DNA from 4 places in the Mesorhizobium sp. M0954 genome. Region 2 is predicted to be linked to each of the others. Evidence: predicted binding sites of a transcription regulator. Region 2 holds the regulator's gene; each other region holds the start of a gene.
The links. The regulator PhoB, encoded in region 2, activates phosphate uptake and scavenging genes when phosphate is short. The targets are predictions, from matches to a motif close to TGTCATNNANCTGTCAT.

Region 1 (4,254 bases), on a different contig from region 2:
ACGAGGTCGAACAGCGGCGCCAGAGCCTGGTCCTTCGGACCTTCGGGGTTTTCCGAGACCCAGCCGTCGCGGCCTGAACCGTAAAGGATAGGGAAGTCGAGCTGCTCGTCGGTAGCGTCAAGTGCTGCAAAAAGATCGAACACCTCATTCACCACTTCGACGTGGCGGGCATCTGGCCGGTCGATCTTGTTGATGACGACGATCGGCTTCAGTCCAACCTTGAGTGCCTTGCCGACCACGAATTTGGTCTGCGGCATCGGCCCCTCGGCGGCGTCGACCAGCACGATGGCCGAATCCACCATCGACAGAATGCGCTCAACCTCGCCGCCGAAGTCGGCGTGGCCGGGCGTGTCGACGATGTTGATGCGGGTGTCCTTCCAGTCGACCGAGGTCGCCTTGGCCAGGATGGTGATGCCGCGTTCCTTTTCGAGGTCGTTCGAATCCATGGCGCGCTCGGCGACGCGCTGGTTGTCGCGGAACGAGCCGGACTGTTTCAGAAGCTGGTCGACGAGGGTGGTTTTTCCATGGTCGACGTGCGCGATGATCGCGATATTGCGGATTTTCATGTTTTGGTCTCGGGAGCGTTGCAGGCAGCAGGCCAAAAGGCGCTGCCTCTTTCGGTTGGGCGGCTCATACAGGGTTTTTCGCAATTGCGAAAGAGGAGGCGAGCCACCAAATAAAGTCACCAAATCTTAAATGTCTTGGTGTGAAGTGGAATTATTAACCAAGGCGGAACCTTTCATGGTCCGGGCAGTTCGAATTTCATGATCGAGATAGGCATCAAACTCCGGCCGATTTTGGCATGTACCGCGCTTGCCGTCCTCCTCGCGGCCGGCGCGGCGCAATCGGCGGCGTCGTTCAAGGAGACGCGGTCTGCTTTGCCGTCCGACAAGCCGTCGGCGGAGCAGCTTTTTGCCGATGCTCCCGATGGCGTCGATCCGGTGGTGACCGGGCCGGTCAGCGCCGCCTTCAAGCAGCGGCAGCAAAATGCCGGATGCGACAGCGCCGTCTGGCCCAACATTCCCGTCGTCTGCTATCCCGATTGATATACGTTCCTACCCTCGGGCTGGCCCGAGGGTAGTGGCGCCGTCGCTCACGCCGACCGCACCGGATCGAGCGTGACCTTGTAGAGTTCGCTGTCGTCGCGATCCATCAGCCGCACCGTCAACTGCTCGGTGGCGCCATCGATCTCGACGAGCCCGAAGAACTGCAGGCCGGCCGAAGGCGCCAGGTTTTGACCCTGTTCGGCAGTTGGTGCCTTTATGAACTTCAGCTCCGGGCCGAATGTCATATCGAAACCATTAGGCCCGAACGTGCCGGAATGGATCGGACCCGAAACGAATTCCCAAAACGGATCGAAGTCCTGGAATTGCGCCTTGTCCGGATTGTAGTAATGCGCGGCCGTGTAATGCACGTCTGCGGTGAGCCAGACAGTGTTGCTGATACCCGCATTCTTTATATAGCGAAGAAGGTCGGCAATTTCCAGCTCACGCCCCTTGGCCGGGCCATCGTCGCCATTGCTGACCGCCTCGGCCCCTACCTTCTTGGTGCCGTCGTTCCAGACGATGAGGCCGAGCGGCATGTCGGCGGCGATGATTTTCCAGGTTGCGTTGGAATTCGCCAATTCACGCTTCAGCCACTTGATCTGCTGTTCACCGAGGATGCGCGATTGCGGCGTCATCGTCTCCTGCATATCCGGACCGTTGGGGCCGCGGTAGGAACGCATGTCGAGGAAGAACACGTCGAGCAGCGGACCATAGGCGATCTTGCGGTAGACGCGGCCGGGCTCCGACGGCTCGTAACGGATCGTCGTCATTTCGTGGAAGGCGCGCGCCGCACGTGCCGCCAGCACATGGATGGATTTTTCAGTGTAGCGATCGTCGGCGCTCAGGTCCTTCGAGTCCGACCAGTTGTTCAGCACCTCGTGGTCATCCCACTGATAGAAGGTCGGACAGATGGCGCTGAGCGCCAGCACATGCCTGTCCATCATGTTGTATTTCCACTGCGCCCGGTATTCGTCCAGCGTCTCGGCAACCTTGCGCTTCTCGTCGATCAGCACTTTGTTTTTCCACTTGCCGCCGTTGGGCAGGTCGACCTCGTCCTTCATCGCACCATCGGCATAGATCGTATCGCCCGAATGCAGGAAGAAGTCGGGCGTGTGCTTGGCAATGGTGGCGTAGGTCTTCATGCCGGTCTCGTCGATACCCCAACCTTGGCCGGCGGTGTCGCCCGACCAGGCAAAGCGAATGTCGCGCTTCGAGGCAGGTGCCGTGCGGAAGCGGCCGACGACCGGCTCGGAAACGGCGTTGATGTCGGCAAGATCGGCCGCGACCATGCGGTAGAAGATGTCCTGGTCGGATGCGAGATCGGTAAGCAGCCGCTTCACCGTATAATCGCTGGCCGGCGAGGTATCGAGCGGCGCCAGGCGGACGGCACTGGTGAAGCTTTCGGTCGGCGACACCTCGAACATGACGCGCGACGGCCGGTCGGTGCGTGTCCAGACCATGCCGCTGGTGGCGTCGACGTCGCCGGACTGGATGCCATGGGTGAAAGCCGGGCGCTGATTGGCGCGCGAGTAATAGGGAAGGGCGAGGCCCGAGGCGCCGACCAGGCCAACGGCGCTGGCCGACGTGACGAAAGCGCGCCGCGTCATCGAAATCTTGTTCATGGCTGTCTCCTGGATGGCATTGAACGTCGCCGCCAAGCTCCAGCTTCAATGTTTCAGGCACATTTCGAAACGATGAAGGTTTGATAACAGTGAACAGGCTGGCGAATCTCCCTCCTTGAGGGGGAGATGTCGCCAAAGGCGACAGAAGGGGGTCGTCTCGCGCGGAGCACCGACCTCTTGCATCGGCGATAAGGGGCCGAGCCCGGTTGGACCGACCCCCTCTGGCCGCTTCGCGGCCATCTCCCCCCCAAGGGGGGAGATTAGCACGGCCGATTGCGCCCTACGCCGCCTGCGGTTCCGGATCAAACGCCGGGCGGCTGGTGTTGATCAGCAGCGAGATGCAGGCGGCGGCTATTGCCGTCATACCGGCGATCAGGAAGGCAAGCTCGTAATTGCCTTGCAGCTCGCGCATGGTGCCGCCGAAGAAGGCCGCCGTTGCCGCACCCACCTGATGGCCGGCGACGATCCAGCCGAAGACGATCGGCCCGCTGCGGTCGCCGAACGCCTCGTTGGAAAGCCTGAGCGTCGGCGGCACCGTGGCGATCCAGTCCAGTCCGTAAAACACCGCGAAGATGATCAGGCTGGTCGCCGAGAAGCCGGAATAGGGCAGATAGATCAGCGACAGGCCGCGAATGCCATAATAGACGCCGAGCAGCTTGCGCGGGTCGAAACGGTCGGTGAGCCAGCCCGACAGCGTCGTGCCGATAAGGTCGAAGATGCCCATCATCGACAGCAGGCCTGCGGCCTGCACTTCGCCGATGCCCATATCGCCGCAAAAGGCGATCAGATGCGTGCCGACCAACCCGTTGGTGGTGAAGCCGCAAACGAAGAAGGTGGCGAACAGATACCAGAAGACGCGCGTGCCGGCGGCGCGGCGCAGCGTGCTCAATGTATGCGAAAGGAAATTGCCTTGCGAGGCTGGCGGCACCGGCGGCACGTCGTCGGCATCGGCGCCATAGCGGACCATGCCGATCGACGCCGGGCGCTCCGGCACCAGCATATAGACCAGCGGCACCAGGCAGGCGGTGGCCACGGCAATGGCGATGGCGACCGGCTTCCAGCCGCCCGACTGGGCGAGCGAGGCGAGCAGCGGCAGGAAGACCAGCAGCCCGGTGGCACTGGACGCCGACATCAGTCCCATCACCAAGCCGCGATTGGTCTTGAACCAGCGGTTGACGATGGTCGCGCCGAGCACGGTGGCGACGGCGCCCGAGCTGACGCCGGAAAACACGCCCCAGGTGAGGAGCAGATGCCACGGTTTGGTCATCAACAGGCTGAGCGCGGTCGATCCCGACATCAACAGCAGCGCGGCAAGCAAGGTGCGGCGCAGCCCGATCCGCTCCATCAGCGCCGCGGCAAACGGCCCGGTCAGGCCATAGAGGAAGATGCCGGTGGCCGCCGCCAGCGACACCACGTCGCGCCGCCAGCCGAAACTGTTCTCCAGCGGCAGCATCATGACTGCCGGCGCCGAACGCAGGCCCGCTGCGATCAGCAGGCAAAGGAAGATGACGGCGACCACGACGAAAGCGTAGCGCTGGCCAAACGGGCGGGATTGAGCTATCATGTTACTGACCGGTACGTTGCAG
Region 2 (4,254 bases):
GCTTCCGGTTCATGAGCGGCCGCGGCAACCGGGAGGAAAGCAAAACAATGTCGGTCGGAATCCGCCATGACGATTTGCGCCGGCGCAACCGGGCGATGGTGATCTCGGCGGTGCGCCGGGCCGGCCAGCCATCGCGTACTGAGATCGCAGCTACCACCGGCCTCAGTCATTCGACCATATCGGCGATTTCTTCCGACCTGATACGGGAAGGCATCCTCGCCGAGAGCAAGCCAAGTGAGCCCGTTTCGTTGAAACGCGGTCGTCCGCAAGTCGGCCTCGCCCTCAACCCGGAAGCGGCGGCGGTGCTGACCGTGGTGTTGTCGCTGAATTTCCTTTCGGCCGCCATTATCGACTATACGGGACAGGTGGTCGCCGAGGAACAGCGCCGGCTGGACACGCTGACTATGCCGCGCGACGAGCTGATCCGTGAATGCATGGCCATCGTCCGGCGCCGGCTGCAGGATCCAGATCTTGACGTCCGCAGTGTCGCCCGCATCGCCCTGGCGATTCAGGGCATTACCGACTCCCCTGCACGCGCCATGCTGTGGTCGCCGATCACGCCGCAGACCGACATCGCCTTTGCCGACATGCTGGAGGACGAATTCGGCATCCCGGCAACGGTGGAGAACGACTGCAACATGATGGCGGTGGCTTTGCGCTGGCGCAATCCGGATCGCTATCGCGACGACTTCATCGCCATCCTGCTTTCGCATGGCATCGGCATGGGGCTGGTGCTGAAGGGCGAACTGTTCACCGGGACGCATTCCTCGGGCGGCGAATTTGGCCACATGATCCATCGTCCGGGCGGCGCGCTCTGCCGTTGCGGGCGGCGCGGCTGCATCGAGGCGTATGCCGGGAACTACGCCATCTGGCGCAACGCCAGGCAGATGAGCGAAGACAGCGAACCGGTCGCCGACGTCAGCGACGCCGACATGCGCGCACTGGCGGCCCGGGCGCGCGAGAAAGATGGGCCGGAACGCGAGGCCTACCGCAAGGCCGGCGAAGCGCTGGGTTTCGGTCTCGGCTCGCTGTTCGCGCTGATCGATCCGGCACCGGTCGCGATGGTCGGCGCCAGTGCCGCCGCCTTCGATCTGATCGAGCCGGCCTTGCGGAAGGCAATCGCCCAGACCGCCGGCGGCCAGCATTCAGGCTCGATCTCCTTCGATACAGAGCCGAACGAATTGCCTCTGATCCGCGAAGGCTGCGCGATGCGGGCGTTAAGCTTCGTCGACCAGGAGATTTTCGCGCCGGGCGCGCAAATGAGGCCCAGCGTCAGAAAGAACGTAGCCTGACCAGGCGGGTCAATCTTCCCTGATCGCATAGCCGGCGCCGCGGATGGTGCGGATGACATCCGGCATCCGGCCGTTGTTGACGGCTTTGCGCAGCCGCCCGACATGCACGTCGACGGTGCGTTCGTCGATGTAGATTGTCTCCCCCCAGACATTATCGAGTAACTGGCTGCGCGAGAAGACACGGCCCGGATGCCGCATCATGAACTCGAGCAGCCGGAATTCGGTCGGCCCGAGCCTGATTTCGCTCTTCTTGCGATAGACCCTGTGCGATTCGCGATCGAGCACGATGTCGCCGACCTTCAGCACGCTGGACAGCACTTCCGGCTTGGCGCGCCGCAGCAGCGCCTTGACCCTGGCCATGAATTCCGGTGTCGAAAACGGCTTGACCAGATAGTCGTCGGCGCCGGTCGAAAGACCGCGCACCCGGTCGCTCTCCTCGCCGCGCGCGGTCAGCATGATGATCGGCAGCCGCTCGGTTTCGGGGCGCACCCGCAACCGACGACAGAGCTCGATGCCGGAAACCGCTGGTATCATCCAGTCGAGCACCAAAAGGTCGGGCACATTCTCCTGCAAACGGATCTCGGCTTCGTCGCCGCGTGTCACCACCTCGACCTGGTAGCCTTCGGATTCGAGATTGTAGCGGAGCAGCACACCCAACGGCTCCTCGTCCTCCACCACCATTATGCGTGGTGCGATCATCGGCTGGGCACCCCCATCATGTCACCGGTGCGGACATTGTCGTTTCGTCCTGCTTCGGACGATTGACCGGCAATTGCTCGCCGGTCAGCACATAATACGCATTTTCGGCGATGTTGGTGACATGGTCGCCGATCCGCTCCAGATTCTTGGCGCAGAACAGCAGGTGCGTGCAAGCGGTGATGTTGCGCGGATCTTCCATCATGTAGGTCAACAGCTCGCGGAACACGGACGTGTATTTAACGTCGATGCGCTCGTCGGCGGCACGAAGCTTGGCCAACGCGGCCGCATCGCCTGCAGCATATTCCTCGATGACACCCTGCACCTGGATGAGAACCAGCTGCGCCATCGCGTCGATGGAATGCGACAGGTCCCGCGGCGTGGCGCTGAGGCCGACCGCACTCACGCGCTTGGCGATATTCTTGGCAAGGTCGCCGATGCGTTCGAGGTCGCCCGCCATGCGGATCGCTCCGACCACATGGCGAAGATCGTGGGCCATCGGCTGGCGTTTGGCGATCAGGGTGATAGCGCGGTCGTCCAGTTCGCGTTGACGCGCATCCATGATGGCGTCGTCGGAAACGACGCGTTGCGCCAGCACGTTGTCGGAATTCAACAGCGCCTTGGTCGCCCCGCCGACCATCGAACCGGCGAGGTCGGCCATGTCGCGGATCAGCTTGCTGATCTGCTCGAGATCCTCGTCGAAAGAAGCGACTGTGTGTTCGCCCATGGTCCTGTCCTCATATGCATGATCGGAACGGCTCAGCCGAAGCGGCCAGTGATGTAGTCCTGCGTGCGCTTCTCGCGGGGCGACGTGAAGATCTTCTCGGTCCGGTCGAACTCGACCAGTTCACCCAGATACATGAAGGCCGTCTGGCGCGACACGCGCGCCGCCTGCTGCATGTTGTGGGTGACGATGACGATCGTGTAGTCGGCTTGCAATTCGTCGATCAGTTCCTCGATCTTGGCAGTCGACAGCGGGTCGAGGGCCGAAGCCGGTTCGTCGAGCAGAATGACTTCCGGCTTCACGGCCACGGTGCGGGCGATACAGAGCCGCTGCTGCTGGCCGCCGGATAGGCTCAAGCCGCTGGCGTTGAGCTTGTCCTTGACCTCGCTCCACAGCGCGGCGCGCTTCAACGCCTGTTCGACGCGGCCGTCCATCTCGGACTTGCCGAGGTTCTCGTAGAGCCTGACGCCGAAGGCGATGTTCTCGTAGATCGACATCGGGAACGGCGTCGGCTTCTGGAACACCATGCCGATCTTGGTCCTGAGGAGGTTGAGATCCTGCGACCGGTCGAGAATGTTCTTGCCGTCGAGCAGCACCTGGCCCTCGGCCGTCTGTTTTGGGTAGAGCTCATAGATGCGGTTGAACACACGCAGCAGCGTCGATTTCCCGCAGCCCGAAGGGCCGATGAAGGCCGTGACGCTGCGCTCGGGCAGCGACAGGCTGATGTCCTTCAGCGCCTTGCTCTGGCCGTAGTAGAAGTTGAGATTCTTGACCTCGATCTTCGTCTTCTCGGTGACCGTTTCGGTCATCGTCATGTCTGGGGACAACATCTGTGTCATCTGTCCTCTCTGCGTCCGGTAAGGCTGCGGGCGAGGATGCTCAAGCCCAGAACCGTCAGGGTGATTATGAGTGCGCCGGTCCACGCCAGTTGCTGCCATTCCTCGTAAGGGCTGAGAGCGAACTGGAAGATGGTCACCGGCAGGCTGGCCATCGGCGCGTTGATATTGCTGCTCCAGAACTGGTTGTTGAGCGCGGTGAAGAGCAGCGGCGCCGTCTCGCCGGAAATGCGTGCTATCGCCAGCAATATGCCGGTGACGATGCCGGACAATGCGGCGCGGTAGGCGACCGAACGGATCACCACCCAGCGTGGCGCGCCGATCGCGGCACCGGCTTCACGCAACGCGTTCGGCACCAGGTTGAGCATGTCTTCAGTGGTGCGCACGACCACCGGAATGACCAGGATGGCAAGCGCAACGGCGCCGGCAATGGCCGAGAAATGTCCCATTGGCCGCACCATCAGCTCATAGACAAACAAGCCTATGATGATCGACGGCGCCGACAACAGGATGTCGTTGATGAAGCGGACGACGGTGGTGATGCGCGAAAAGCGTCCATACTCGGCCATGTAGGTTCCCGCCAGCACGCCGATCGGCGTGCCGACGACAACGGCGATGATCGTCATCAGCAGGCTGCCCGTGATGGCATTGAGCAAGCCGCCGGCCTCGCCCGGTGGTGGCGTCATCTCGGTGAAGACCGCGAGCG
Region 3 (4,254 bases), 100 kb from region 2:
TGCAGGCCGGCGACGAAGAACAGGAAGTTGTAGCTGATCTGCTTCCAGGCAGCAGCCGACACCAGCAGGATCATGGCGTGGGTGCCGTTGAGCAGCGGGTCCCATACGACGCCGAGGCTTCTCAGCAAATAGGCCAACGAGCCGATCGAGGGATTGAACAGGAAAAGCCAAAGCATGCCGGCAATCGCCGGCGCCACGGCGTAAGGCCATATCAACAGTGTGCGGTAGAGGCCTTTGCCGCGCACGGCCTTCTCGGCCATGACCGCGAGCAGCAGGGCCACAACCATGGCAACGATCGCGGTCGCAAGAGAGAACACTACGGTGACCTTGATCGAGTTGAGGTAGGCCGGATCGGCCAGCACCTTCCGGAAATTGGCAAACCAGACGAACCTGCTCTTCAGCCCGAACGGGTCTTGCCTGAGCATCGACTGGTAAAGCGCCTGACCGGCCGGCCAGTAGAAGAAAACCAGGGTGATGGCGAGCTGTGGCGCCACCAGCAGGTAGGGCAGGATCTTGTTGGGAAATACGACGCGTGGAGACAGGCTGATTTCCCTCGCTATCCAGGTGTCGCCCACGCGAGCCCGCGTGGGCGATATTCCAACCGACTAACCGAGATAATCCCGTCAGTTCTCCAGCGCTTCCTTGATCGCGACGTTGCCGCGCGCAACCGCATTGTCGAGTGCCTGCTGGGCGGTTTGCTGGCCGGCCAGCATCTTCTCCAGCTCCTCGTTCTGGATATCGCGCACCTGCGGCAGATTCGGCAGGCGCACGCCCTTCGAGTTGTCGGTCGGCGCCTTGCCCGTCATCTGCAGGATGGGTGTCTCGCGGCCGGGGTTTTTGTCATAGAAGCCTGATTTCTTCGTCGCCTCATACGCGGCGAGCGTCACAGGCAGGTATCCCGACTTCTGGTGCAGATATTCCTGCACATCGGTCTTGGACAGATAGGCAAAGAAGGCGGCGACACCCTTGTATTCCTCGTCCGACTTGTTGCCGAACACCCACAGGCTGGCACCACCCGGCGTCGTGTTCTGTGGTGCGCCCTTGGCGTCGGTATCATACGGAAGCTGGCCGATGCCATAGTTCATGCCGGACTTGACGATATCGCCGAGGCCGCCCGACGATTCGGTGAAGATGCCGCATTCGCCGGCGAGGAATATCTGCTTGGCTTCGGAGGTGCGTCCGCCATATTTGAACGTGCCGTCCTTGGCCAGGCCAGCGAGCGCCTGGAAGTGGTTGACGAAAATCGGCGCATTGATCTTGAGTTCGACATCACCTCCAGCCAGGCCATTCTGCTGGGTGGCCCAAGGCACGTCATTCCACGCCGCGAAATTCTCCAGGTGGATCCAGGTCAGCCAGGTCGAGGTATAGCCGCAAGGGGCGGCGCCGCTCGTCTTGATCTTCTTGGCAGCTTCCCACACCTCGTTCCACGTCTTGGGCGGATTGTTCACGTCGAGGCCTGCCTTCTGGAAGATGTCCTTGTTGTAATAGAGGATCGGCGAGGAAGAGTTGTAGGGGAACGATAGCATGGTGCCGTCCGGCTTCGAATAATAGCCGACGATGCCGGGCAGATACTGGCTCTTGTCGAAAGTCATCCCGGCGCCGGTCATCACATCGGCCACCGGCTTTATCGCACCCTCGGCCGCCATCATCACGCCGGTGCCGACGTCGAACACCTGGAGGATATCGGGCGCTTGCCCGGCACGAAAGGCAGCGATGCCGGCATTCAGCGTCTCCGGATAGGTGCCCTTGAACACCGGAACGAGCTCATAGTCGCTCTGGCTGGCGTTGAAATCCTTGGAGATCTTGGCGACGACCTCGGCGTTGGCGCCGGTCATGGCGTGCCACCAGCTGATCTGCGTGACGGCGAAGGCGGAGGTGGTGGAAAGCAGGGTCACGGTGGCGGCGATACCGGCCGCAAAGCCGAAGAACTTCATGTTTCATCTCCCGTTTGTCATTGGCGAAAGGGGCACTTCCGCAAAGCCAATATGTGGCGCTGATGACAATCGGACAACGGTTTTATTGCGGATCAATGAACATCATTCCTTCCTAAAGTGCACTCGCTACTGAAACCGGGCGCCAGAAATCACATCACCGTCTTTTCGGCGCAGCGGCGTCGGTTTTCCCCCGAAAAGACCCGCCTCATGGCCCACGGGTTAACCATTCGTTAAAATCTCCAAGAGCTAATCAGTCACACCTCCCCTGTTAATTTTGGCAGACCGAGTGAACCAGGATGCTGACGGTCTATAATTGTATTGTAAGTCAGCACGATCCGAGACTGGTTGCGCTTGCCGCACTCATCTGTGGAATTTCTTGCTTCTCAGCGGTTAATCTCCTTAAGCATGTCGGCCGATCGACCGAGCGAAACCGGCTTGTCTGGCTGATGATCGCCGCGGCCTCGACCGGGTTCGGCATATGGGCGACGCATTTCATCGCCATGACCGCGTTTACGCCGGGAATACCGAACGCATACAATCCGGGATTATCCGCCTTTTCGCTTGCCGCCGCCATTATCATGACCGCGCTTGGGATGTGGGTCGCCACCTTGCGCCGCGGCATCGACCATTTCCTCGTCGGTGGCGCCATTCTGGGCGGCGCCATCGCGACGATGCACTACATCGGCATGGCAGCTTTCGAGGTCGAAGGCCGGGTCGTATGGAACCTGCTCCTTGTCGCGATATCGCTTCTGGCCGGCGTGACCCTCGCGGCACTGGCGCTCCTTGTCGTCTTGCGCCGTCCGTCAGCGCTCGCGACTTTCGGCGGCGCCGCGCTTTTGACGCTGGCGATTTGCAGCTTGCATTTCATCGCGATGGCCGCGGTGTCGATCATTCCGGATTCCTCGATTGAAATATCCGAACATTCCATCGAGCCCATTTCCCAGCCCTTTGCCGCAGCGGTCGCCAGCCTGATAATCCTTGTGCTATCGGGTGCCGCGCTGTGGATCGACCTGCGCTTTCGCCGCCAGAAGCTCGAGGCCGATCGCATGCACGATCTCGCCAATGCGGCGGTGGAAGGTCTGATCGTTTGCGATGGCACCCGCATTGTCAGCGCCAATGACAGTATGGCGAAGCTGACCGGAACAGCGACAGCCACCCTGAACACGATGCAATTCGGCGAGCTTTTCGACGGACAGAGCGCAGCCGATATGTCCGGCTTCGGCGAACAGGCGCAGGAAGCGAAGCTAAGGGGCAGCGACGGGGCGAGAATTCCTGTCGAGCTGATCGCCAGGAAAATCACCTACTGCGGCAGGCCCCATACGGTGCTTGCCGTTCGCGACATCCGTGAGCGCAAGAAGGCAGAACAAGAGATCCTCCGCCTCGCGCATTTCGATCCGCTTACCGGGCTTGCCAATCGGCGGAGCTTTTCTTCCCGGCTGGAAGCAGAATTCGCCTCGATGGATCGTGGCGGCAAGGATGGACATCTGGCGCTCCTGCTGCTTGACCTTGACCGGTTCAAGCAAGTCAACGACCTCTATGGCCACGGGGCCGGCGATGCTATGCTGCAGAAGCTGGCGCACTGCATTTCCGGCATCCCGCGCCACGGACAGATGCTCGCGCGTCTCGGCGGCGATGAATTTGCCATCATAGCTCCGAACCTCCCCGACCCCCTGGCCGCAGGCCGGATAGCCGAGGACTTGCTGGCGGCGATCCGGGAGGAAAACAGGGTTTCGGTCGGCTCCGGCCTCGTCTCGGCCAGCATCGGCATCGCCTTCTTTCCGCTGGATGCCGAAGACCAGGCCGGCCTGATCAGCCATGCCGACACGGCACTCCATCGCGCCAAAACAAGGCAGGGACACTTATCGGTTTTTCGAGATAGCCATGGGCACCGCGGCCCGCGACAAGCGCGTGATGGAGCATGAATTGCGCCAGGCGATCGCCCGCAAGGAGTTCCACCTCGTCTATCAGCCGCAGAAGGAGATCCGCGGCGGCAGGATGATCGGCTTCGAAGCCCTGGTCCGTTGGCAGCACCCTGAGCGGGGTGACATTTCTCCGACCGTTTTCATCCCCGTGGCCGAGGACAGTGGCGCTATCGCGCAGATCGGCGACTGGGTGCTGACGACGGCTTGTAACGATGCTGTTCGCTGGACAAACCCGCTGATGGTCGCCGTCAACGTCTCCGCCGTGCAACTTCACAATCCGAACTTCAGCCGCAAGGTGCACGACGCATTGACGAGATCCGGCCTGGCCCCCGGCAGGCTCGAACTGGAGATCACCGAAACGGCCCTGGTGAAGGACATGCCGCGCGCGCTGGCAACCT
Region 4 (4,254 bases), on a different contig from region 2:
CAGCACAACGCGCCGGGAGGTTCCGTCAGCCAATACGTCGAAACTTTGCTGGTTGTCCATGATGTTGCCGAGCATGATCTGGCCGAGCACCTGCTCATGCACAGTTGGATTGGTGATCGGCACCATGGTCTCGACGCGGCGGTCGAGATTGCGCGGCATCAGATCGGCCGAGGAGATATAGACGATCGCCCCGTCCGAGGGCAGGCCGTGGCCGTTGCCGAAGCAATAGATGCGGCTGTGCTCGAGGAAACGGCCGACGATCGACTTCACCCTAATGTTCTCCGATAGGCCGGGCACCTGCGGTCTCAGGCAGCAGATGCCGCGCACGACGAGATCGATCTCGACGCCGGCGCGGCTGGCATCGTAGAGCGCATCGATGACGATCGGGTCGACCAAGGCGTTCATCTTCATCCAGATGCGGGCCGGCCTGCCCTCCAGCGCGTGGCTGATCTCATCCGAAATGTGCTGGAGGATGCGGTCGCGCAGCGTAAACGGCGAGATGGCCAGCCGCATCTGCTCGGCCGGCTCGGCATAGCCGGTGATGAAGTTGAACAGCTGGGCGACATCGCGCGCGATCGTCGGATCGGTGGTGAAGAAGGACAGGTCGGTGTAGATGCGTGCCGTGACCGGGTGGTAGTTGCCGGTGCCCAGATGCACGTAATTGCGCAGCCTGCCATCCTCGCGGCGCACCACCAGCGACATCTTCGCATGGGTCTTCAGTTCGAGAAAGCCGAAGACGACCTGGACGCCGGCGCGCTCGAGGTCGCGGGCCCAGCGGATGTTGGCTTCCTCGTCGAAACGCGCCTTGAGCTCGACTAGCGCCGTCACCGACTTGCCGGCCTCGGCGGCGTCGACCAAAGCGCGTACGATCGGGCTGTCGTTGGAGGTGCGATAGAGCGTCTGCTTGATCGCCACCACTTCCGGATCGGCCATTGCCTGGCGCAGGAACTGCACCACGACGTCGAAGGATTCGTAGGGGTGGTGGACGATGATGTCCTTCTCGCGGATCGCGGCAAAACAATCGCCGCCATGCTCGCGGATGCGCTCGGGGAAGCGCGGATTGTAGGGCGTGAACTTCAGATCGTCGCGGGCGACGGCGACGATCTCCGAGATCTGGCTGAGCGCCAGCGGACCGGTGAGCACGCTGATCCGGCTTGCCGAAACGCCAAGCTCGCCGGCGACGAAGTCGCGCAATTCGGGCGGCATCAGCCGGTCGAACTCGATCCGGATGACCGAGCCGCGGCGTCGCCGCTTCAGCGCCGTCTCGAACAGCCGCACCAGATCCTCTGATTCTTCCTCGACCTCGATATCGCTGTCGCGGATGATGCGGAATGTGCCGGAGCCCTTGACCTCATAGCCGGGGAACAGCTTGCCGATATAGAGACTGACCGCCTCTTCGAGTGGAATGAAGCGGACATGATGCTTGCGATCCGGCAAACGGATGAAGCGCCTCAGCGCCACCGGCAGGCGCAGAAGCGCGCTCATTTCCTCGCCGTTCTTGCGATGGCGCAATTGCAGCGCCATCGAGAAACCGAGATTGGGAATGAACGGAAACGGATGCGCCGGGTCGATCGACAGCGGCGTCAGGACCGGAAATACCTGCTCCTGGAAATGGTCCTCGAGCCAGGTCTTCTCGTCCTTGGTCAGCGCATCGCGGGTGATGCTTTCGATGCCTTGTTTGTCGAGCAGCAGCATCAGCGCCGAAAGGCTGTTCTGCTGGTCCTCCTGCAGGCGCTCGACCTCGCGCAGCAATTGTTCGAGCTGCTGCTCGGGAGTGCGCCCATCCGGGCTCTTCAGCACGATGCCTTCGCGCACCTGGCCGGCAAGACCGGCGACGCGGACCATGAAGAACTCGTCGAGGTTGGCGGCCGATATCGACAGGAAGCGAACACGCTCGAGCAGCGGATGGTTGGCGTTCAGCGACTCTTCGAGCACGCGCCGGTTGAATTGCAGCCAGGAAAACTCGCGGTTGACGAAGCGGTCGGGATTGCCGCCTTCGCGGCTCGCCGCCTCGACGGTGATGAATTCGTTCTGCACCGGCTTCAGTTCGTTCATGGTTTCCGCTCTTCCCACACCGTTCGACGACCATAGCCTTAACCGGCTTAACTTATCCTCTGACAGGCTTTTGCGACAGTTTCATTTCATCGATCTTGCAAAGAGACGGGTTATGATCCAGATGCAATCGACAAGATCAGGAGACGACGATGGCAGGCGGTTCCATTCCCCATTTCCAGAACGATGCGGGCTATCCGGCAATCGACATCGGCGTCAAGGAATTCATGTGCACCGGCGCCAATCCGCCTTTCGACCATCCGCATGTATTTCTCGACATGGGCGACGACAATGAAAAGGTCTGCCCCTATTGCTCGACGCTCTATCGCTATTCGCCGAAACTGAAGGCATTGGAAACGCAGCCGCCGGGCTGCCTCTATATCGACCAGGCCGCCTGATTCTTCCGCGACAAGCCTGATGCAGGAAACGCAGTCCCGGCAGGTGGTCATCGCCGGGGCGGGCGTCGCCGGGCTGACCGCGGCACTGGCCTTCGCCGAGCGCGGCTATCGGGTAAAACTGTTCGAACAGGCGCAGCACCTCGAGGCTGCCGGCGCCGGTATCCAGCTTTCGCCCAACGCGACGCGCATCCTACGGCAGCTCGGCGTACTCGATCGGCTGCTGCCGACGTCGGTGCGCCCGGAGGCGGTCGTGCTCAAGGATGCCGCCACGCTGCGCAAGCTGGCGCGCGTACCGCTTGGCCAGGCGGCCGAAACGCGCTGGGGAGCGCCCTATCTCGTTGCCCACCGCGCGGATCTGCAGTCAGCGCTGATGCAGCGGATAGCCGAGCGGCCCGAGATCGAGCTTGTCACCGGTGCCCGCGTCGGCGGCGTCGCAACCGGACCGAATGGCATCACCGCAACAGTCGAGATTGCCGGCACGACCATCGAAACCGAAGCATCGTTGCTGGTCGGAGCCGATGGCGTCTGGTCGTCGGTGCGAGAAAAACTGGCCCGCAAGGCGGCCGAATTCGGCAGAAGCCGATTCTCGGGCGAGCTTGCCTGGCGCGCCACGGTGGCCGCGGACAGCCTTGCCGGACAAGCCTTCAGGGCGATCGGTGCGCCCGATTGCGTTACCGCATTCCTCCATCCAGGCTTCCATATGGTCGCCTATCCGGTCAGCCGTGGCACTGTCTTCAACCTCGCGGCCTTCACCAAGGGCAAGCGCATCGCCGAGGGCTGGTCAGGGCATGCCGACCCCGCCATCCTCGCCAGCGCCATGCGTGGCGCCGCGCCGGCGCTGGTCCGCCTGGCGAACGAGGCCGCGCCGTGGACGGCATGGCCGATCCACATAGTCGAGCAGCGGCGGTGGACGACGCCGGAAGGCATCGCGCTGACCGGCGATGCGGCGCACGCGATGACGCCGTTTGCCGCACAGGGCGCGGCGATGGCGATCGAAGACGCGGTAACCCTTGCCGGTTTCGTTGCCACCTCGCCCGCCGATCTCAGCAGCGCGCTTGTCGCCTGGGAACAGGCGCGGCGGCCGCGCGTCGCCCAGGTCGCCCGTCGCGGCGCCGTCAATCGCGTCGCCTGGCATGCGGCCGGGCCGGTGGCGATGGCCCGCAACCTGTTCCTGGCGATGCGCTCACCCGAAAAGCTCGCCGCCGATCTCGACTGGCTCTACGGCTGGCGGGCGTAGGACGTTCGGCGGTCCTAAGTCATCGGCGCCTTGTCAATTGTAAAGCCGCATCGACAGGCCGAGCGATGCCGGCAGCGGGTTCCACCAGCCGGTGCGCAGCCCGGCGATGCGCAGTGCCGCCGCCGCCCAGGTGTTGCAGCCGACCAGCGCGTTGAAACGGCCATTGCCTTCGAAGAAACGATCGAAACGGGAATACGCCGCATTCTCGATCGGCATGGCCCCGTTCGGTCCCTGCCGGAAGCTTCCCGCAATGTAATCGAGCAGCGCCGTAAACCGCTCCTCGCCGATGTCGAAGCCGGCGACGTCGGGATGCGGCTCGGCGATTTCGCCTGAAATGTCGACGTGCATCACCGAGGCATCGACGGTCAGCGCCTTCATCACCGGCACTGCCTTCAGTTCCGACCAGGTCGGCGTCTCGAGATAGAAGGCGCGGCCGCCCCAGCCGAAGACGATGTAGCGGACCTCCGTCATGTCGGCGGGAATGCCGGCATCGACCAGGAAATGGAAGCGCCGGCGCACAACGTCGTCGACCGGGATGGCGATGTCGGTGTGGATCGGATTTTGCAG

Region 1: NKH93_RS28195 (alkaline phosphatase D family protein) is a predicted target of PhoB. The motif match lies at 2,741-2,757, and genes of this name have one in related genera.
Region 3: ugpB (sn-glycerol-3-phosphate ABC transporter substrate-binding protein UgpB) is a predicted target of PhoB. The motif match lies at 1,997-2,013, and genes of this name have one in related genera.
Region 4: NKH93_RS19410 (RNA degradosome polyphosphate kinase) is a predicted target of PhoB. The motif match lies at 2,128-2,144, and genes of this name have one in related genera.

What each region holds. Positions count from the first base shown of each region.
Region 1 covers NZ_JAMYNR010000030.1:27,367-31,620, reverse strand. Annotated here, with positions in the region: gene typA (translational GTPase TypA) at 1-566, opposite strand, end outside; gene NKH93_RS28200 (hypothetical protein) at 765-1,046, shown strand; gene NKH93_RS28195 (alkaline phosphatase D family protein) at 1,094-2,668, opposite strand; gene NKH93_RS28190 (MFS transporter) at 2,949-4,232, opposite strand.
Region 2 covers NZ_JAMYNR010000008.1:28,147-32,400, reverse strand. Annotated here, with positions in the region: gene NKH93_RS12910 (ROK family protein) at 48-1,292, shown strand; gene phoB (phosphate regulon transcriptional regulator PhoB) at 1,302-1,991, opposite strand; gene phoU (phosphate signaling complex protein PhoU) at 2,008-2,715, opposite strand; gene pstB (phosphate ABC transporter ATP-binding protein PstB) at 2,748-3,551, opposite strand; gene pstA (phosphate ABC transporter permease PstA) at 3,548-4,254, opposite strand, start outside.
Region 3 covers NZ_JAMYNR010000008.1:133,088-137,341, reverse strand. Annotated here, with positions in the region: gene ugpA (sn-glycerol-3-phosphate ABC transporter permease UgpA) at 1-542, opposite strand, end outside; gene ugpB (sn-glycerol-3-phosphate ABC transporter substrate-binding protein UgpB) at 624-1,934, opposite strand; partial or broken gene NKH93_RS13495 (bifunctional diguanylate cyclase/phosphodiesterase) at 2,231-4,254, shown strand, end outside.
Region 4 covers NZ_JAMYNR010000013.1:141,028-145,281, forward strand. Annotated here, with positions in the region: gene NKH93_RS19410 (RNA degradosome polyphosphate kinase) at 1-2,055, opposite strand, end outside; gene NKH93_RS19415 (zinc-finger domain-containing protein) at 2,205-2,450, shown strand; gene NKH93_RS19420 (FAD-dependent monooxygenase) at 2,470-3,687, shown strand; gene NKH93_RS19425 (TIGR02117 family protein) at 3,721-4,254, opposite strand, start outside.